4 regions of the Peribacillus asahii genome follow, and region 4 is predicted to be linked to each of the others. Evidence: riboswitches for the same ligand, from Rfam matches in the RefSeq annotation. Region 4 holds a riboswitch; each other region holds the start of a gene.

Region 1 (4,219 bases), 1.2 Mb from region 4:
CAATGCGGTTTTCCAGTTTATATAATTCAAGTAAATCCTGAATACAGTGTACGGTTTCTGGCAGTTCAATAGTTTTTCCGTTTAATTGAATCGACTTCATGATTTCACCTCTTTTGGCGATTGATTTTAAAGGCTTCCATCCAATCTTTTCTTATTTCTTTTTTCATAATAAAATCTCGAATCATTTGTCCTGTGGCAGGAGCGAGCAAAATGCCATTTCGATAATGCCCTGTGGCGAATAAAATGCCGTCATCATCAGGATGATGACCGATAAATGGCTTTTGATCAAACGTTTGTGGACGAAGCCCTGCCCAAAAGGACTCGATTTTCATATCGATGATGGACGGGAGCATCGTTTTTGCTTTAGCAATGAGCTTCTCGATGCCGCCAAGACTTGCTTGTTCATTCCAATCATTTTCGACCATGCTGGCTCCAAGTACAAGTCTGCCGTTGTTTCGAGGTACAATATAGCAGTGTTCATGAAACAATGTATGCTTTAAAAGCGGCTTTTCACTTGAAACTGATACACATTCGCCTTTGACGGGAGTAAGCGTATTGGTTAAACCAAGCTGATGGAAAAAATTAGAGCTCCATACACCATTTGCGACAACGACATATTTAGCTTGGAAATTTCCTTTGTTCGTTTTAATCGTATAGGAACTGTCTTGTTTTTCAATCGAGAAAACCGATGTATGTTCAAAAACCGATGCCCCTAATACTTGAGCACTCTTTCCAAATGCTTGACAAACAGAACTAGGTAAGACATTCACATCATCTTCAATAAAAGCGGCTCCGATAATATTCGTTGAAACAGAAGATTCTTCATGGCGTACATTATCTCTGTCATACCATCTGACGGTAGGGAGGGAGATGGTAGAGTTTAGCTCACTTTTTTCAGCCTCTGAATAAGCGAGCTGAAAAATGCCGCCTTTTCTTAACTCAATATCGATACCGCTTAGCTCTTTTAGCTCATCTTGAAGCTGAAAATAGGCTAGTTGACTCTTTCTTGCAAAAGGATAGAAAATCTCAAGGTCATTGCATTCTGAATGAGCACCTAGCATACCAGCCGCTGCACTTGTCGATTTACTAGCTAGTTGCTTTTCCTCAAATACAGCAACATCAATCTGTTCTTTCGCTAAATAATAGGCAATTGAGCAGCCGATAATTCCACCGCCTATAATAGCTACTTCATAATTTGTTTTCACATGAATTCTCCTTACATAATTTTGAAAAATCTAATGCGGATGCATAGGGATTTGGTGAAGAAAAAATGCCCGACATAACCGCAATGCCATCTGTTTTTAGTTGTTGAAGAGCATGTACTCGATTTGGCGTAATTCCACCTATGGCATATACAGGGATTTTTAGTGCTTGTTTCATGTTGCTAATAGTATGTATGCCATTTGGCGTTAGTCCCTTCTTACAATCTGTTTCAAAACAATGTCCATATAACACATAATCCGCTCCATCTGTTTCCGCTTGTTTTGCTTCTTCTACAGAATGAATCGAACGACCAATCCGTAAGTGCGGAAAGTTTTCTCTCACTTTTTGGATAGGGAGGCTATGTGATGGAAGATGGATATTTGACATTTGTGTGAGTAACGCGATATCTAAGCGATCATGAATGACGAGTTTTTCTTTGTTTACATCTGCTTGTTCTAAAAGCTGAATGAGTGACAGAACTTCATGAGCCGTTTTTGATTTTTCACGAATATGGACATAATCAACAATATTTTGAATAGAAGAAATAATACTTGTCAGCGCGTCAACCGTATGTGAATCATCTGTTACGGCAATCAGTTTCATATTCGTTTACTCCTTTTTACTAGTAAGTAGTGCACGCAAAAAAACCACTAACCTTAAATAGGAAAGTGGTTTTGTTATTTGTACACAAATAAGCACAAAGAATAACGAACACTTCCCTACGCAGGTGCGAACCTGTTCAGGTTATGAGGGTTTAAAAGTAACTACTTTATTCTCAGCCCTTATCAAGGGATCCCCTAGTGAATTAACTAAATAGTTTTAAAATTTATATTTAAAATATCATAAATCTAGAAGGTGTACAACAAAAATTTTAAAAAAATTTATTGATAAATAGGGAGCTTGATAGAAAAGCAAGTTCCTATTCCTTGTTCACTTACGACTGTAATCTGACCATTCATTTGATTAATAATACTATAAGAAACCATCATTCCAAGCCCTGTGCCTTTTTCTTTGGTTGTAAAATAGGGCTCCCCAAGGCGATTGATTTGTTCTTGTGTCATACCTGATCCTTCATCTCGAATATCGATTTGAATCGTATCCTGATTATTGGTTTGGATGACGTGCAATTTTCCGTTAACCTCCATAGATTCTATACCGTTTTTTAACATATTAATTAGACATTGTTGAAACTTTTTACGCTCGCCCTTAACGACATATTGGTCATCTTCTAATAAAGATAGTTTAATTTGTATGCTGTTCATATTAGCTAAAGGAGTAATGATATTGATGACATGCTGAATCTCCTCTGCAACATGGATCTTTTCCTCCTTTTCAAGTGCGGGCTTAGCAAATGTTAAATAATCATTGATTACTTCTGTGGCTCGATCTAATTCTTGTAATGCAATTTCTGTATATTGTTTTCTTTTTTGGTCAGAGGTTTCTTCAGATAGCATTTGGATAAATCCTCTACTTGTGGTGAGGGGATTACGAACTTCATGAGAAATACTAGCTGCTAGATGACTCACCATTTGTAATTTCTCAGCTTTCACTAACTTTTGTAATACTTGAAAATTTGCTTGGATGACTTCCCACAGTAAGTTCGTAAACACCATTGCAATGATTTGAATGGAAATATATTGTGTCCATAGATTTGCTCCTCTGTTTATGTTAAATAGTTGCTCAGATACCAACAGGGAGATCATTAAGCCGATAAAAGTTAGCGAACTGCTTATTATCACTTTATATTTCACGGAAAATTGCGAAAAATATTTGGATATAAAGAATAGTACAATAGAAAAAGAAAAGAAAGTAATACAGGCTATATAAAAGCCGTTATCGCCATTTAGCCAAAAGCGAATGGATAACATTAAGAATAATAAAGGAATTCCTAATTTATATCCGCCATATAACCAACCAAGGATAAAGGGAATCCAACGAAGGTCCCATACATAATAAGGCCCTGTAGCAACAGGGAATATCATGCAAAGAATAAGGGAGACGATAGGAAAAATGGCAAATGTCCTTCTTTTGAAGTTTTCAAATCTATAAGAATATTTGGCAAAATAAATCATTTGTACTAAAAATAACGGAAGAATAGTAAATAAGAAGTTAATTAACAAATCTTTTGTTATTAAAGACATAGTTGCACCGAACTTTCAATAATTTATAACTTTAAATATTCGCTATTATTAGGTGAAATTCCTTTCGTTATTTTAAAAAAATGGTAGAAAAATACACCTTAGTTTTCTGCTCCTATAAATGATAAAGACTTTAAAGAAGCGGAAATTGGAATTGTACTCGGTATGCCTATCGTTGTGTTACCCATCGTGATTTCATTTATCGTGTTTGTCGCAGTTGACTTTGTTAACGCGAAAATACATAGTGTTGCAAAAAACCTTAGCCATTAATAAGGGGAAATAAATAATAAAAGACTGATCACTAGCATTCTGTGATCAGTCTTTTTCCAGATTGTAGAATGAGTTGTATTAATTGGTTCCAAAAAATGTCATGCTATCAAAGCTGTTAAAATCTCTATACACTAATTCTAATTTTTTACCTGGCGATACTTGATAAGTCAAATATCCACTTAAAGTTTTGCCTTTAGCAAGCTCCACAATGGTATCTAATTCATTGTATTTAGCCGAATAAAACTGTAAATCTAGGGCATTGTTGAATTTATCATTAATATATAGGTCTGGGAAGAATCCAGGAATCTGTGTCGATCCATAATTTTTAATGACAACATAAAGTGAGATATAAGATAACAAACAATGAAACTATAAGTTTTCCAGATGAAGCGATAGTAACACATTTTAAAAATGTACATTCGAATATAATCTTAATTCACGTTAGATCTAAACGCTATCAGTAATTTATGGTAATTAAAAAGAGGGATAATGGTAAAAATCGATCGATAAATTTGTTATATAACAGGTTTTTATTTTTCGGAAATGTATTGACACAGTAGTGATTCTGTTATATATTTTATATAACTTAAATAAATTGTTATACAACA
Region 2 (4,219 bases), 1.1 Mb from region 4:
TCGTCGTTGTCATTGGCGGGATGGGTAATATTACAGGTTCCATCTTAGCAGCTACGCTTGTTGGACTTATTGGTTCCTTTATGGCTTATTATGTTCCTGAGCTTTCGCTAGCCGTTAATATGCTGATTATGGCTGTTGTTTTACTAGTTAGGCCGCAAGGATTGTTTGCGCTAAAGGGGTGATGAGGTGAGAAGGAATAGATTTACTGATAAAGAGTCTCTGCTATTTTTGATTATAGGTCTCGCTTTATTCGTATTTCCATTTATTTATGAAGATCGAAGCATGTTAATCCTTTTTACACAAATTTTTATCTTTGCGATTTTTGCGATGAGCTATGATATTTTACTTGGTTTTACCGGCATTGTTTCTTTTGGGCATGCAATGTTTTTTGGCATTGGAGCTTACTGTGTCAGTGTTATGTTAAAGCATTATGAACCAACGATGCTTCTTGTTACTGGGGCGATTATTTTGGGTGTTTTGTTTTCTCTAATTATCAGTTTTGTTGTAGGGTTGATGACGCTTCGTTTAAAAAGTCATTATTATGCGATGTTGACGCTGGCTCTTGCTGGTCTATTTCTTGTCGCTGCAGAAAAATGGAGGACCCTTACGTACGGAAATGATGGATTTACGTTTCGAGTTCCTGAGTTTTTCCATAGTCGACTTCACTTTTATCTTGTTTGTCTTGTGCTGATGATCATTGTCTATTTTGGATTAAAACGATTTATTCAGTCTCCATTAGGAAGAATATTGCTAGCTATTAAGGATAATGAACAACGGGCAGAATCACTTGGCTATCAAGTTTTGCATTATAAAATCATTGCGAGTATCGTAGCTGGCGGAATTGCGAGTTTAAGTGGTTCTTTATATGCTTTATCGCTGCGTTTTGTCAATACGAGTGTATTTACGATGGACATTACGCTTGATGCTTTATTAATGACGATTATTGGTGGAGTGGGTACATTAATTGGTCCTGTTTTAGGAGCAGCTATTATTGAATTGGCTCACCATTGGTTGACAGGACTTGCAAAAGTGCATTGGATTTTTGAGCGTTGGCTTATTTTGTTTGGCATTGTGTATATCCTTGCAGTAATGTTTTTTCCAAATGGTATTGTCGGTAGTGTCCGAAAACTTGTTGCAAAAAAAGGAAAGAAGGAAGATGTATCGACTTCAGAGAATATAGTGAAGGAGGGGTGAGATGAGCGGGCAAACAATCGTTTCATTTATCTTTCGCTTCCATCTCGCAAACACGGAAACATTGACAGAAGAGAAGCAGTGGAGGATTAAAGTGACTCATATTCAAGACGATGATGAAATGACCTTCGAAAATCTAGATGATGCCGTAAATTTTGTAAGACAATCGCTTACGAAACGATAAAGAAAAGAAATCGAGGGGTGTATTTAGCAAATAGTAGATGAGGAGATGAAGTGAATGAATAAAGTGGGAGTGGAACTGAAAAGAACGACTTTAGCAAATGGAGAAACATTAGGATACCGTGAAAGAGCAGGCGGAGATAAAGTGTTACTTCTTGTTCATGGAAATATGACCTCTTCTAAGCATTGGGATCTTTTAATCGATGTTATTCCTTCCTCTTATAAAATATTAGCTGTGGATTTACGAGGTTTCGGTCATTCGACGTATATACGTCCGGTTGAAAGCATCAAAGATTTTTCAGATGATCTCAAACTTTTTGTTGATCAGTTACAGCTGTCCGAGTTCAGTATGATTGGTTGGTCGACTGGCGGTGCGGTTGCAATGCAGTTTTGTGCGGATTATCCAGGGCTATGCGAGCAATTAATTTTATTAGCCTCTGTTTCAACGAGGGGATATCCAACGTTTGGCAGCCCGGACTTGACGAAACGACTGCAAACACAGGAAGAAGTCAGAAATGATGCTAAGACAATGGCTGTACAACAAGCATATGATATGAATAATCGAGACTTTTTGAAGTCTGTGTGGAATACTTTAATTTATACAAAGAAGCAGCCTGATGACAAGAAGTATGAGGAATATGTGGACGATATGCTTACACAGCGCAATCTTGCCGAAGTCTATCATACTTTAAATATTTTTAATATAAGTGATCAACATAATGGGTTGCTTCAAGGTAGAAATCAAGTGAAGGATATTCAAATACCTGTCCTTATATTACGAGGAAGTGATGATTTAGTGATTTCTAAACAAATGGCCGATGAAATCATGGAGGATTTTCATGGCCGAGCGGTTTTTAAAGAATTGGCGGCTTGTGGTCATTCTCTATTAATGGATAATCTGGATTTGTTATGTAATGAAATTGTTCAGTTTTTAGACAATAAGGTTCAATAGACAAAATTTCCAATATTCTCTTTACATGTCTATGAATTTATTCTATAGTAGTAGTAGAAAAGTTAATATTTTCGTACTAGGGGTGTCCAATAAGTTGGGCTGAGAGAGAAACACGATGAAGTTTCTTAACCCTCAGGACCTGATCTGGCTCATACCAGCGTGGGGAAGTTGTTATCTGCTTTTTTTATGGCTTTGTGCCGTTTAAAAAACTGACTACTACCGGGTTCTGTTTATACAGATCCCGGTTTTTTCATGCCGTTTGGGAATCAGATTTCGTCCTATAACTAAAGGAGGAATGGATGATGAGTGAACAAAAGAACGTCGTAATGACAAGTTTTCCAGCTAGTAAAAAAGTATTTGTAGAAGGATCCCAACCAAGTATAAGAGTTCCTTTTCGTGAGATTGAACAGTCTCCAACTGTGACAGCGCGAGGGGAAGAAGTAAATCTGCCCATCCGTGTCTATGATACGAGTGGTCCCTATACAGATCCACAAGTGAAGATTGATATTGAAAAAGGTCTATCATCTGTACGGAGCGAATGGATTCGTAATCGTGAGGATACCGAGGAATATATCGGGCGTGAAATAAAGCCTGAGGACAATGGCTATAAAAATATCAATCAAGGAAAAGAATTTGTCTTTCCTGGATTAAAAAGAAAGCCGCTTCGTGCAAAAAAAGGGAAAAATGTAACGCAAATGCATTATGCCCGTCAAGGAATCATTACACCTGAAATGGAATATATCGCATTGCGAGAAAATATGGACCCAGAATTTGTTCGTAAAGAAGTAGCGGAAGGGCGAGCGATTATTCCAGCTAATATTAATCATCCAGAAAGTGAACCAATGATTATTGGACGTAATTTTTTAGTGAAAATTAATGCTAATATCGGTAATTCTGCAGTAACTTCGTCAATCGATGAAGAAGTGGAAAAAATGACGTGGGCTATTCGTTGGGGAGCAGACACGATGATGGATCTTTCTACAGGGAAAAACATTCATACAACGCGAGAGTGGATTATTCGCAATTGTCCGGTTCCAGTTGGGACGGTTCCGATTTATCAAGCGCTTGAAAAAGTGAATGGTATTGCCGAAGATTTAACATGGGAAGTGTTCCGGGATACGTTAATTGAACAAGCGGAACAAGGGGTGGATTACTTTACGATTCATGCGGGAGTACGTCTGCCATATATCCCACTAACAGCAAAGAGAACAACAGGCATTGTATCTCGCGGGGGATCGATTATGGCCCAATGGTGTTTAGCGCATCATCAAGAAAACTTCCTATACACACATTTTGAAGAAATATGTGAAATTATGAAAGCGTACGATGTTTCCTTTTCATTAGGAGATGGGCTTCGTCCAGGTTCGATTGCCGATGCGAATGATGATGCTCAATTTGCGGAGCTTGAAACGCTTGGTGAATTAACGAAAATTGCTTGGAAACATGATGTACAAGTGATGATTGAAGGACCAGGTCATGTACCGATGCATAAAATTAAAGAAAATATGGATAAGCAATTAGATATTTGTATGGAAGCGCCGTTCTATACGCTTGGACCATTAACGACTGATATTGCACCAGGCTATGACCATATTACGTCAGCCATTGGCGCAGCGATGATTGCTTCATACGGAACAGCCATGCTTTGCTATGTAACACCGAAAGAACATTTAGGCTTGCCAAATAAAGACGATGTGCGCGATGGGGTAATTACGTATAAAATTGCCGCTCATGCAGCGGATCTTGCCAAAGGACATCCTGGAGCAGAACTTCGTGATAACGCTCTTTCAAAAGCACGATTTGAATTCCGTTGGCGTGATCAATTTAACTTATCACTTGATCCGGAGCGAGCAATGGAATACCATGATGAAACGCTGCCAGCAGAAGGAGCTAAAA
Region 3 (4,219 bases), 2.3 Mb from region 4:
AACATTTTTATTTATTGTTAATTAAATATTCGTATTTAGAGGTGTAAAACATGGATAATGTGTTTGATTATGAAGATATTCAATTAATTCCGGCAAGATGTATAGTACAGAGCCGTTCTGAATGTGATACAACGGTAACTTTAGGGAAACATACATTTAAGTTACCTGTAGTACCTGCCAATATGCAGACTATTATAGATGAAAAGATTGCTATTTACTTAGCAGAAAATGGCTACTTTTATGTGATGCATCGCTTCGAACCAGAGAAGCGAGTATCTTTTATTAAAGATATGCAATCACGAGGATTAATCGCATCGATTAGCGTTGGAGTTAAAGATGAAGAGTATGAATTTATCCAACAATTAGCAGAGGAACAGCTTGTGCCTGAATATATTACGATTGATATTGCACACGGTCATTCGAATGCAGTCATAAAGATGATTCAACATATTAAAAAATACTTACCTGATAGTTTTGTGATTGCTGGAAATGTAGGCACTCCAGAAGCAGTAAGAGAATTAGAGCATGCTGGTGCGGATGCGACAAAAGTAGGCATCGGGCCAGGAAAGGTATGTATTACAAAAATTAAAACCGGATTTGGAACAGGTGGTTGGCAATTAGCTGCACTGCGTTGGTGCGCAAAGGCAGCAAGCAAGCCGATTATTGCTGACGGAGGAATTCGTACACACGGCGATATCGCTAAATCGATTAGATTTGGTGCAACTATGGTCATGATTGGTTCATTATTTGCTGGACATGAAGAATCACCAGGAGAAACGTTTGAGAAAGATGGGAAACTCTATAAAGAATACTTCGGTTCCGCTTCAGAATTTCAAAAAGGCGAAAAGAAAAACGTAGAAGGCAAGAAAATGTTCGTCGAGCACAAAGGTTCTTTGCAAGATACATTAACAGAAATGGAGCAAGATCTTCAGTCCTCTATCTCTTATGCAGGTGGAAATAAGTTAGAAGCAATCCGCAATGTAGATTACGCTATCGTTAAAAACTCTATCTTTAACGGTGATAAAGTGTATTAAAAGCTTTTAAGCACCCTGGATAGTCAACCATATCCATATGATTTTTTCATACCAAGCTGAGCGAGAGACTTTCATACTTGCTCAGTTTTTTTCATAGATTAATTTGTGGCTCATTTAAGCCACAAATCAAATGGAACAACCATATTCACGAACACTTAAAAATTAAACGATAGAAAAAGCCGGACCTATAACAGATCCGACTGAAGATTTAATACGCTTTTCTTATTAATACATTTCTTGCCGTTGAATAAAGCATGGCCACGATAATAGCAGATAGTACAAAGCATCCTAGCATATACGTGCCGTTATAAACGAGCGAGTAAAGCGCGACTGGTTGGCCTGGCGGCGCATACTCTCCATAAAGAATAATACCAGAAGCAAAATGACATAAAAATCGTAAAAAGCTTCCTAACAGCACTCCGCTTATAATGTAAAAGTTAGCTTTCGAATAGTTCCCTTCCCTTAAGCTCACATTTACCTTATTCACATATACACCAGCGAACCCTACCACTCCAAAAGCTAAGAAATAATCTATAATCCATGAAGCAAAATGATACGGAATGGCTCCCGTTATAATTTGCAATCCTCCTAATAAAACTCCAGTAAGGACTCCGCCTTTAACTCCCCAACGAAAGGCCATTAGAAAAACAGGAACCATCGCAAGGGAAATAGAACCTCCTTGCGGCCAAAACCTTCCCATAATCGCACCTGATACAAAATCAAGCAGCAACGCCAAAGCAGCAAAAATCGCTACTTCCACTAAAAATAGTGTTTTATTATTCATTATACTTCCTCCTTCTCCTATTTAGAGAAGCGTGATGAGCTGCCCGTATTGCTTTTTTTCCAAATAAAAAAGCAATACTAGGGCGGTAATGGATGGCCCGTATTGCTTTATATCCAAAACCACATCCCTACGCTAGCATTAACTAACAGGTTCATAGGGTCAGAACTCATTCGCTCACTCTCAGCCTCTTCGGCTCCCCTTGTGGACGTATTTAATTTTTATCCTAGGTTAGAATATACTACTAGTTTATTCATAAAACAAGTACTAATCTTTTCTCCCTTCCTAATTAAGGATGTATTTTTAGCTGTGACCAACTTATTTTTAGCCCATCAATACAAATGCAAAGATACAATTTAGATGGATGAGGGAGACATTGTTGCTATAGACCCACTACGGTTTCATTTGATATCGTTAATACGCAAGTTTGCAATGGGGGTACAATCATGGATACAGATCAAAATTCTCTTTCAGCTGAAAGAGGGGCCTATATTAGTATCATCGCTTACATATTTTTAGCATCGCTGAAATTAACGGTGGGCTATTTTGGTCACTCCAAAGGCTTATGGGCTGATGGATTAAATAATGCGACCGATATTGTCGCTTCGGTTGCCGTATTAATTGGATTAAAAATTTCAAAAATCCCGCCAGATAAAAACCATGCATATGGCCATTTGCGTGCAGAAACAATCGCTTCTTTAATCGCTGCTTTTATCATGATTACGGTCGGTATTGATGTCATTACCGGTGCTATTGAAGATTTTTTTACAGAAGATACTCAATCACCAAGCATATTGACAGCAATTACAGCATTATTCTCCGCGGCGTTTATGTACGGTATTTATCGTTATAATGTAGCGCTTAGTCGAAAAATAAACAGCGCTTCTATTTATGCGGTTGCACAGGATAATCGATCGGATGCACTCGTTAGTGTAGGGGCTTTAGTTGGAATTTTAGGAACCTATATCGGCATCGCATGGCTCGATGGAGTCGCTGCTATCGTTGTCGGAATTATTATTTGTAAAACAGCTGTCGAGATTTTCCTAGACGCTTCCCACTCCTTAACCGATGGCTTTGATGAAGAGTTATTACAAAAAATTGGAGTGACCATTTCAAAAACAGAAGGCGTTAAAGACATGAGCGCAATTAAAGCTCGTATGCATGGAAATGAAATTCTTGTTGAAGCAACCATTCATGTAAACCCGCTTTTAACGGTTATCGAAAGCCATGAAATCACGGTTCAAGTCGAACAAAACTTACTATCGGAACATAATGTTAAATATGCAATCATTCATATAGAACCTTATACGACTTCACAACAGTAACCAACAGCTATTTTGTTGGTTACTTTTTTATTGGCTCTATTATATGACTTTGTTGATTACTGGCTTATTATTGAATACAACCTTTTTACTAGTTATAAAGACACAAAAAAACGTTTTTTTAGAATTTTTGCATAATTTTCTTTAGAAGTTAAAGGATTTTCGTTTCCTATTAGCGAAATAGGAATAATCAACGAAAAAAATCTTTTCCTGTCAATGGAGGGCGAGATGCTATTTAATAACGCTACAGCAATTGATTTCTTAATGGATCATAAAGATCGTATTATTAGCCAGTGGACGCAATTCTCCCTTTCCGGAGAAAAAGTCGAACATTTTTTCAAACTATTTATAGAAAAAATGAAAAAGCAGCAATCAACGCTTGAAGAGTGCTTAGATTCATTATCGGAAAATATTGCGACAGAACAATTTCTTCAGATTATGAGTATGGAGGAATTCACTAAAACGATTACAGCTGGAAGATCCATTATAATAGAAGAAGTACTTACTTTACATTTAACACCCTGTGATTCACTTCGTCTCATTAATGAAATTAACCGTTCACTCGATCAATTGATTCAACAGACCATTACTTATTACGCAAAATTACAAGCAAAATCGCTAGAAGAACAGTACTATTTCATTAGTCAGACACATAAAGACCGCTTGACTCTGCTCGGTCAAATGACATCTAGCTTTGTTCATGAATTTAGAAATCCATTAACATCCATTATGGGATTTATCCAATTGCTACAATCGGAACATCCAGAAGTAAAATATTTAGATATTATCTCAAGTGAACTTAATCAACTAAACAGTCGAATCACACAATTTCTAAATTTATCAAAGAAAGAAAAAGCAAGTGAATATATTGATTCCTTTTCTATTTCAAAGCTTGTCGATGATGTTATTGAATTTCTTTACCCAAGCATATTAGAAGCGAATGCTACCGTTTCGTATGCCATTCCAGACGATATAATGATTAGCGGCTCTAAGGAAGAAATACGTCAAGTATTGTTAAATATTATCTTAAACGCACTAGATGTCATTCCCACAACCTCTGTACCGACTATTACTATTTCTGG
Region 4 (4,219 bases):
AAGCAACAGAGGATGCTGTAAAGAAAAGCCACGAAGCGGATCCCTATTAATTATGAAGAAAAGGTTGTCCAGAAAATTAGTGAAAACTAATTGACTGGCAACCTTTTTATTTTTGCTCATTTCCTTCCCTTTCTACAAACGAGCGTTGAGCTTAGTGTAGATTTTGTCTGTATCGCTTATCTTAATCTACTACCTTCTTTCAACTCCCAAGTCCTTAGCTAATGCGTGAAGTGGGAGTCTTCTGTCGGGAAATGCTAAACATCTAAACAGTAAGTACTTATATTAAATCTTATAACAATGATTGAGCGGGCCATTTCCTTTTCCAAGATTCAGCTGATCCTGAAGAGCTCCAGTTAAATAATCTTTCGCATACTGAATACTCATGTTGACATCGTGTCCATCTGCTAAGTTACAAGCAATGGCGGAGGAAAGAGTACAACCTGTTCCGTGTGTATTAGGATTTTCAATTTTAACACCTGTAAACCAGGTGAACTGGCCATTACTATACAGTAAGTCATCGGCACTATCTAGGAGATGGCCGCCTTTAATAAGGATATTTCCTTGATAATGTTTGGCTATTTGAATAGCGGCTTTTTGCATATCCTCTTTTGTTTCAATCCTCATCCCGCCGCATAAACATTCGGCTTCGGGAATATTTGGTGTAATCAGAGTTGCAAGCGGGAGAAGCTTTGTAATAAGAACATCCATTGCATCCTTACTTAATAATGGGCTGCCGCTTGTTGAAATCATGACAGGATCGACAACAATATGCTTCGGTTTGTATTCTTTTAGTTTTTCGACAATCACTTCAATAATGTGCGGGGAAGACACCATACCTATTTTCACACTGTCTGGAAAGATATCGTTCATAATGCTGTCTAGTTGTTGTCCTACAAACTCAGGTGTTGCCTCTAGTACACTATCTACTCCTGTTGTGTTTTGAGCAGTAAGCGCTGTAATAGCAGTCATCGCGTACATTTTGTGAGCGGTAATCGTTTTAATATCAGCTTGAATGCCTGCTCCGCCGCTGCTATCGGAACCAGCAATACTTAATACTTTTTTCATTATCCATCCCTCTAATCTAGTTATTTTCGTGATTGACTATTTGCTTTGAGAGAGCAAGCAGTTCCTGACTTGCTTTTTTGATATCTTGTTTAGCAAAAATCGCTGAAACAACAGCAACTCCATCAATACCGCTGCCGCTTAGTTGTAAAATGTTTTTTTCATTAATTCCACCAATTGCAACGACAGGAATGGAAACACTTTGACAAATAGCCTCTAAAGTACGCAAGGGTAGTGCAGTAGCATCGAGTTTCGTTGAAGTCGTAAAAACAGCACCTACACCTACATAATCTGCTCCACCTTTTTCAGCTAGACGGGCTTGTTCAACGGTTTGAACCGATACACCAAGTATTTTGTCACCACCAATCATATTTCTTGCTGTTGATAGATCCATATCGTCTTGTCCAATGTGAATCCCATCAGCAGCGCATGCAATGGCGACTTCTACATTATCATTGATGACAAATGGAACGTTATAAGCCTCTGTTATTTTTTTTATCTGCTGTGCTTCTTTTAAAAAGTCCTCATAAGGTAGATTCTTTTCACGTAACTGAATAAATGTTGCCCCGCCCTGAATCGTTTGTTCTACTTGTTCAGCTAAAGACTGTTCTCCAAGCCAAGCTCTATCTGTTACGGCATACAAAAGCATAGATTGTTTATCTACTTTCAATTTTCATGCCCTCCTTTAATAGAGAAGAATCAAGTTTACTTACATAATCAATGAAGTGCGTTCTAAAGCTTGAAGTGCCTCCACCTGTAGCTATTGTTTTTTGATAAGCAAGTTCGCCGCTAAGTCCCATTACACAGACAGCTGCGGCTGTGCTATCTATTAGTTGCTCTGGATTGGCTCCACAATAAGCACCGATTACAGCAGAGAGCATACAACCTGATCCGGTGATTTTCGACATCATTGGGTGCCCATTTTTAATGATGTACGCTTTTTCGTGGTGAACAACTAGGTCGGTAGCGCCTGTTGTAGCAATAACAGCACCTGTTCCAATGCTTAAATCTTTTGTAAGTTGAATAATTTCATTTATATTTTCATCTTCAATACTTTCAGCCGCATCGACACCTTTTGTTAATCCACTTCCTGCGTAAATCGTTTTAATTTCAGAAATATTGCCTCTAATAACGGAAAACTTCACTTCTTCTAGTAGTTTAAACGTCATATTTGTTCTTAGTTTAGAAGCACCAGCACCGACAGGGTCTAAAATAACAGGAAGACCGAGTTCATTTGCTTTTTTCCCTGCTTTAATCATCGAGAGAATGGTTCGTGCATTGAGCGTACCAATATTAAGGACGAGACTGCTGCAAATACTCGTAATTTCCTCTACTTCGGTTAAATCATCTGCCATAATAGGAGATCCGCCGCAGGCCAAGACAATATTAGCCACATCGTTGACCGTTACATAATTGGTAATATTATGTACTAAAGGTGTTTGCATAGCTACATTTTCTAAAATATTTTCAAACATATAGATACTCCTCCGTTGGTTGATTTATCTACTAACTAATTGAAATGAAAAAATGCGATATACCAAAAAGGTGCATCGCATTCATAGACTACCATTTATGACATTCGATTCCCTACGTTGGCATTATCCAAATCAGGTTAAAGGGTTAAAGCTACATTTCGCTTACTCTCAGCCCACATGTGCAAGCTCCCCTACTATTTACATTCTATCTATTATTTTAGCATATTTCTTGATATAGAGTATTCTTCTTTTAATAAATTAAGTTTTTCTCTATGCATCTTTTCTGAAAGATGTGTGAGCCCAAATTACGTTATCAATAATATTGTTTAATAAAGTGAGGGGGTTCCTTCATTGTCATTGATGGTTAGTTGACTAATCGAATCTTTACTACAAAAGCGAGGCGACTGTTCAGTTTAGACAAGTATTTCATCTTATGACCTCGAGGGGCTAGCAGTCGTAGCTAGATGAGGGCAGTCGTCCCCCGCCTATCTTGTTTGTTTTCCATACGCTTGAGGTGGGGGTCTTACTGCCCGTTAAGTGTGAGGGAAAAAATCTGTTAAAGTATTAGGATTTTTTCAGTAGTAGGCTCATATTCTAATAGGGGTGATGTGATGGTAGAAAATACGTTCGGGAAAATCTGTACATATAATCAAGTTAAGCCGTTATTTAAAGATAATCAATCCATTTTATTCGGTGGATTTGGCGGGGTCGGCACGCCGCCAGGGCTAGTAAATTTGATTTTAGAAACAAACGTTCAAAACTTACTTCTTATCGGCAATGATGCAGGATTTCCGAATATAGGAATAGGAAAAATTGTTACGGCAAAAAGGGCACGCAAAATGATAGTATCTCATATTGGCTCGAATCCAAACGCCGGTGCATTTATGCAGAATGGTGAACTAGAGATTGAGTTTTCGCCACAAGGCACGCTTGTTGAACGAATTAGAGCAGGGGGGATGGGGCTTGGCGGGGTGTTAACAGATATCGGATTAGATGCAGAATTTGTTAATCAAGGGAAACAAGTAGTAGCACTAGATAACAAGAAGTATCTTGTTGAACCCGCATTAACGGCTGAAATTGCAATTGTGTATGCGAAACGATGTGACCCGTATGGCAATTTAGTGTTTGATAAAAGTGCCCGCAATACGAATCCTCTTATTGCAATGGCAGGAGCCATCACGATTGTTGAAGTGGATGAAATTGTACCGCTGGGTGCTTTAAATCCAGATCATATTGTGACTCCGGGGGCATTTGTTGATTATATCGTTCCATCGAAAGGAGTGGATTGGAAATGGGCATGGGAGACGGTATTCGACAAACATTAGCCAAACGTGCTGCTGAGGAAATTTCTGATGGTATGCTTGTCAATTTAGGGATTGGCATTCCATCACTCGTTCCAGATTATTTGCCCAAAAGTCATAACGTCATGTTTCATGCAGAGAATGGAATTGTTGGAATCAGCCATTCCCCACCGTATGAAGAGGCGGATGAGCATTTATGTAACGCTGGAGGTTATCCGATTACGGTGAAAAGCGGGGCATCTTATTGTGATAGTGCTGTTGCATTTGGAATGATTCGACGTGGACTTGTTGATGTAACGATTTTAGGGGCGCTACAAGTAAGTGAGGCAGGTGATTTAGCGAATTGGATTGTTCCGGGGAAAAGGGTTCCAGGGATGGGGG

What was found. Region 4 has a riboswitch for thiamine pyrophosphate ahead of thiM (hydroxyethylthiazole kinase). Riboswitches for the same ligand answer to the same signal wherever they lie in the genome.
Region 1: it holds a riboswitch for thiamine pyrophosphate, as region 4 does, so the genes downstream of both, tenI (thiazole tautomerase TenI) here and thiM (hydroxyethylthiazole kinase) in region 4, are expected to answer to the same signal.
Region 2: it holds a riboswitch for thiamine pyrophosphate, as region 4 does, so the genes downstream of both, thiC (phosphomethylpyrimidine synthase ThiC) here and thiM (hydroxyethylthiazole kinase) in region 4, are expected to answer to the same signal.
Region 3: it holds a riboswitch for thiamine pyrophosphate, as region 4 does, so the genes downstream of both, thiT (energy-coupled thiamine transporter ThiT) here and thiM (hydroxyethylthiazole kinase) in region 4, are expected to answer to the same signal.

The regions. Positions count from the first base shown of each region.
Region 1 is NZ_CP026095.1:1,919,268-1,923,486, forward strand. Features, by position in the region: gene thiS (sulfur carrier protein ThiS) at 1-100, opposite strand, end outside; gene thiO (glycine oxidase ThiO) at 105-1,205, opposite strand; gene tenI (thiazole tautomerase TenI) at 1,189-1,806, opposite strand; TPP riboswitch at 1,903-2,012, opposite strand; gene BAOM_RS09320 (ATP-binding protein) at 2,085-3,344, opposite strand.
Region 2 is NZ_CP026095.1:1,974,184-1,978,402, forward strand. Features, by position in the region: gene BAOM_RS09555 (branched-chain amino acid ABC transporter permease) at 1-182, shown strand, start outside; gene BAOM_RS09560 (branched-chain amino acid ABC transporter permease) at 187-1,194, shown strand; gene BAOM_RS09565 (hypothetical protein) at 1,196-1,375, shown strand; gene phaZ (intracellular short-chain-length polyhydroxyalkanoate depolymerase) at 1,430-2,323, shown strand; TPP riboswitch at 2,392-2,506, shown strand; gene thiC (phosphomethylpyrimidine synthase ThiC) at 2,623-4,219, shown strand, end outside.
Region 3 is NZ_CP026095.1:846,127-850,345, reverse strand. Features, by position in the region: gene guaC (GMP reductase) at 51-1,034, shown strand; gene thiT (energy-coupled thiamine transporter ThiT) at 1,243-1,818, opposite strand; TPP riboswitch at 1,926-2,028, opposite strand; gene BAOM_RS04260 (cation diffusion facilitator family transporter) at 2,262-3,140, shown strand; gene BAOM_RS04255 (sensor histidine kinase) at 3,366-4,219, shown strand, end outside.
Region 4 is NZ_CP026095.1:3,117,841-3,122,059, reverse strand. Features, by position in the region: gene BAOM_RS15385 (catalase) at 1-50, shown strand, start outside; gene thiD (bifunctional hydroxymethylpyrimidine kinase/phosphomethylpyrimidine kinase) at 283-1,065, opposite strand; gene thiE (thiamine phosphate synthase) at 1,082-1,732, opposite strand; gene thiM (hydroxyethylthiazole kinase) at 1,719-2,537, opposite strand; TPP riboswitch at 2,630-2,740, opposite strand; gene BAOM_RS15365 (CoA transferase subunit A) at 3,149-3,862, shown strand; gene BAOM_RS15360 (3-oxoacid CoA-transferase subunit B) at 3,829-4,219, shown strand, end outside.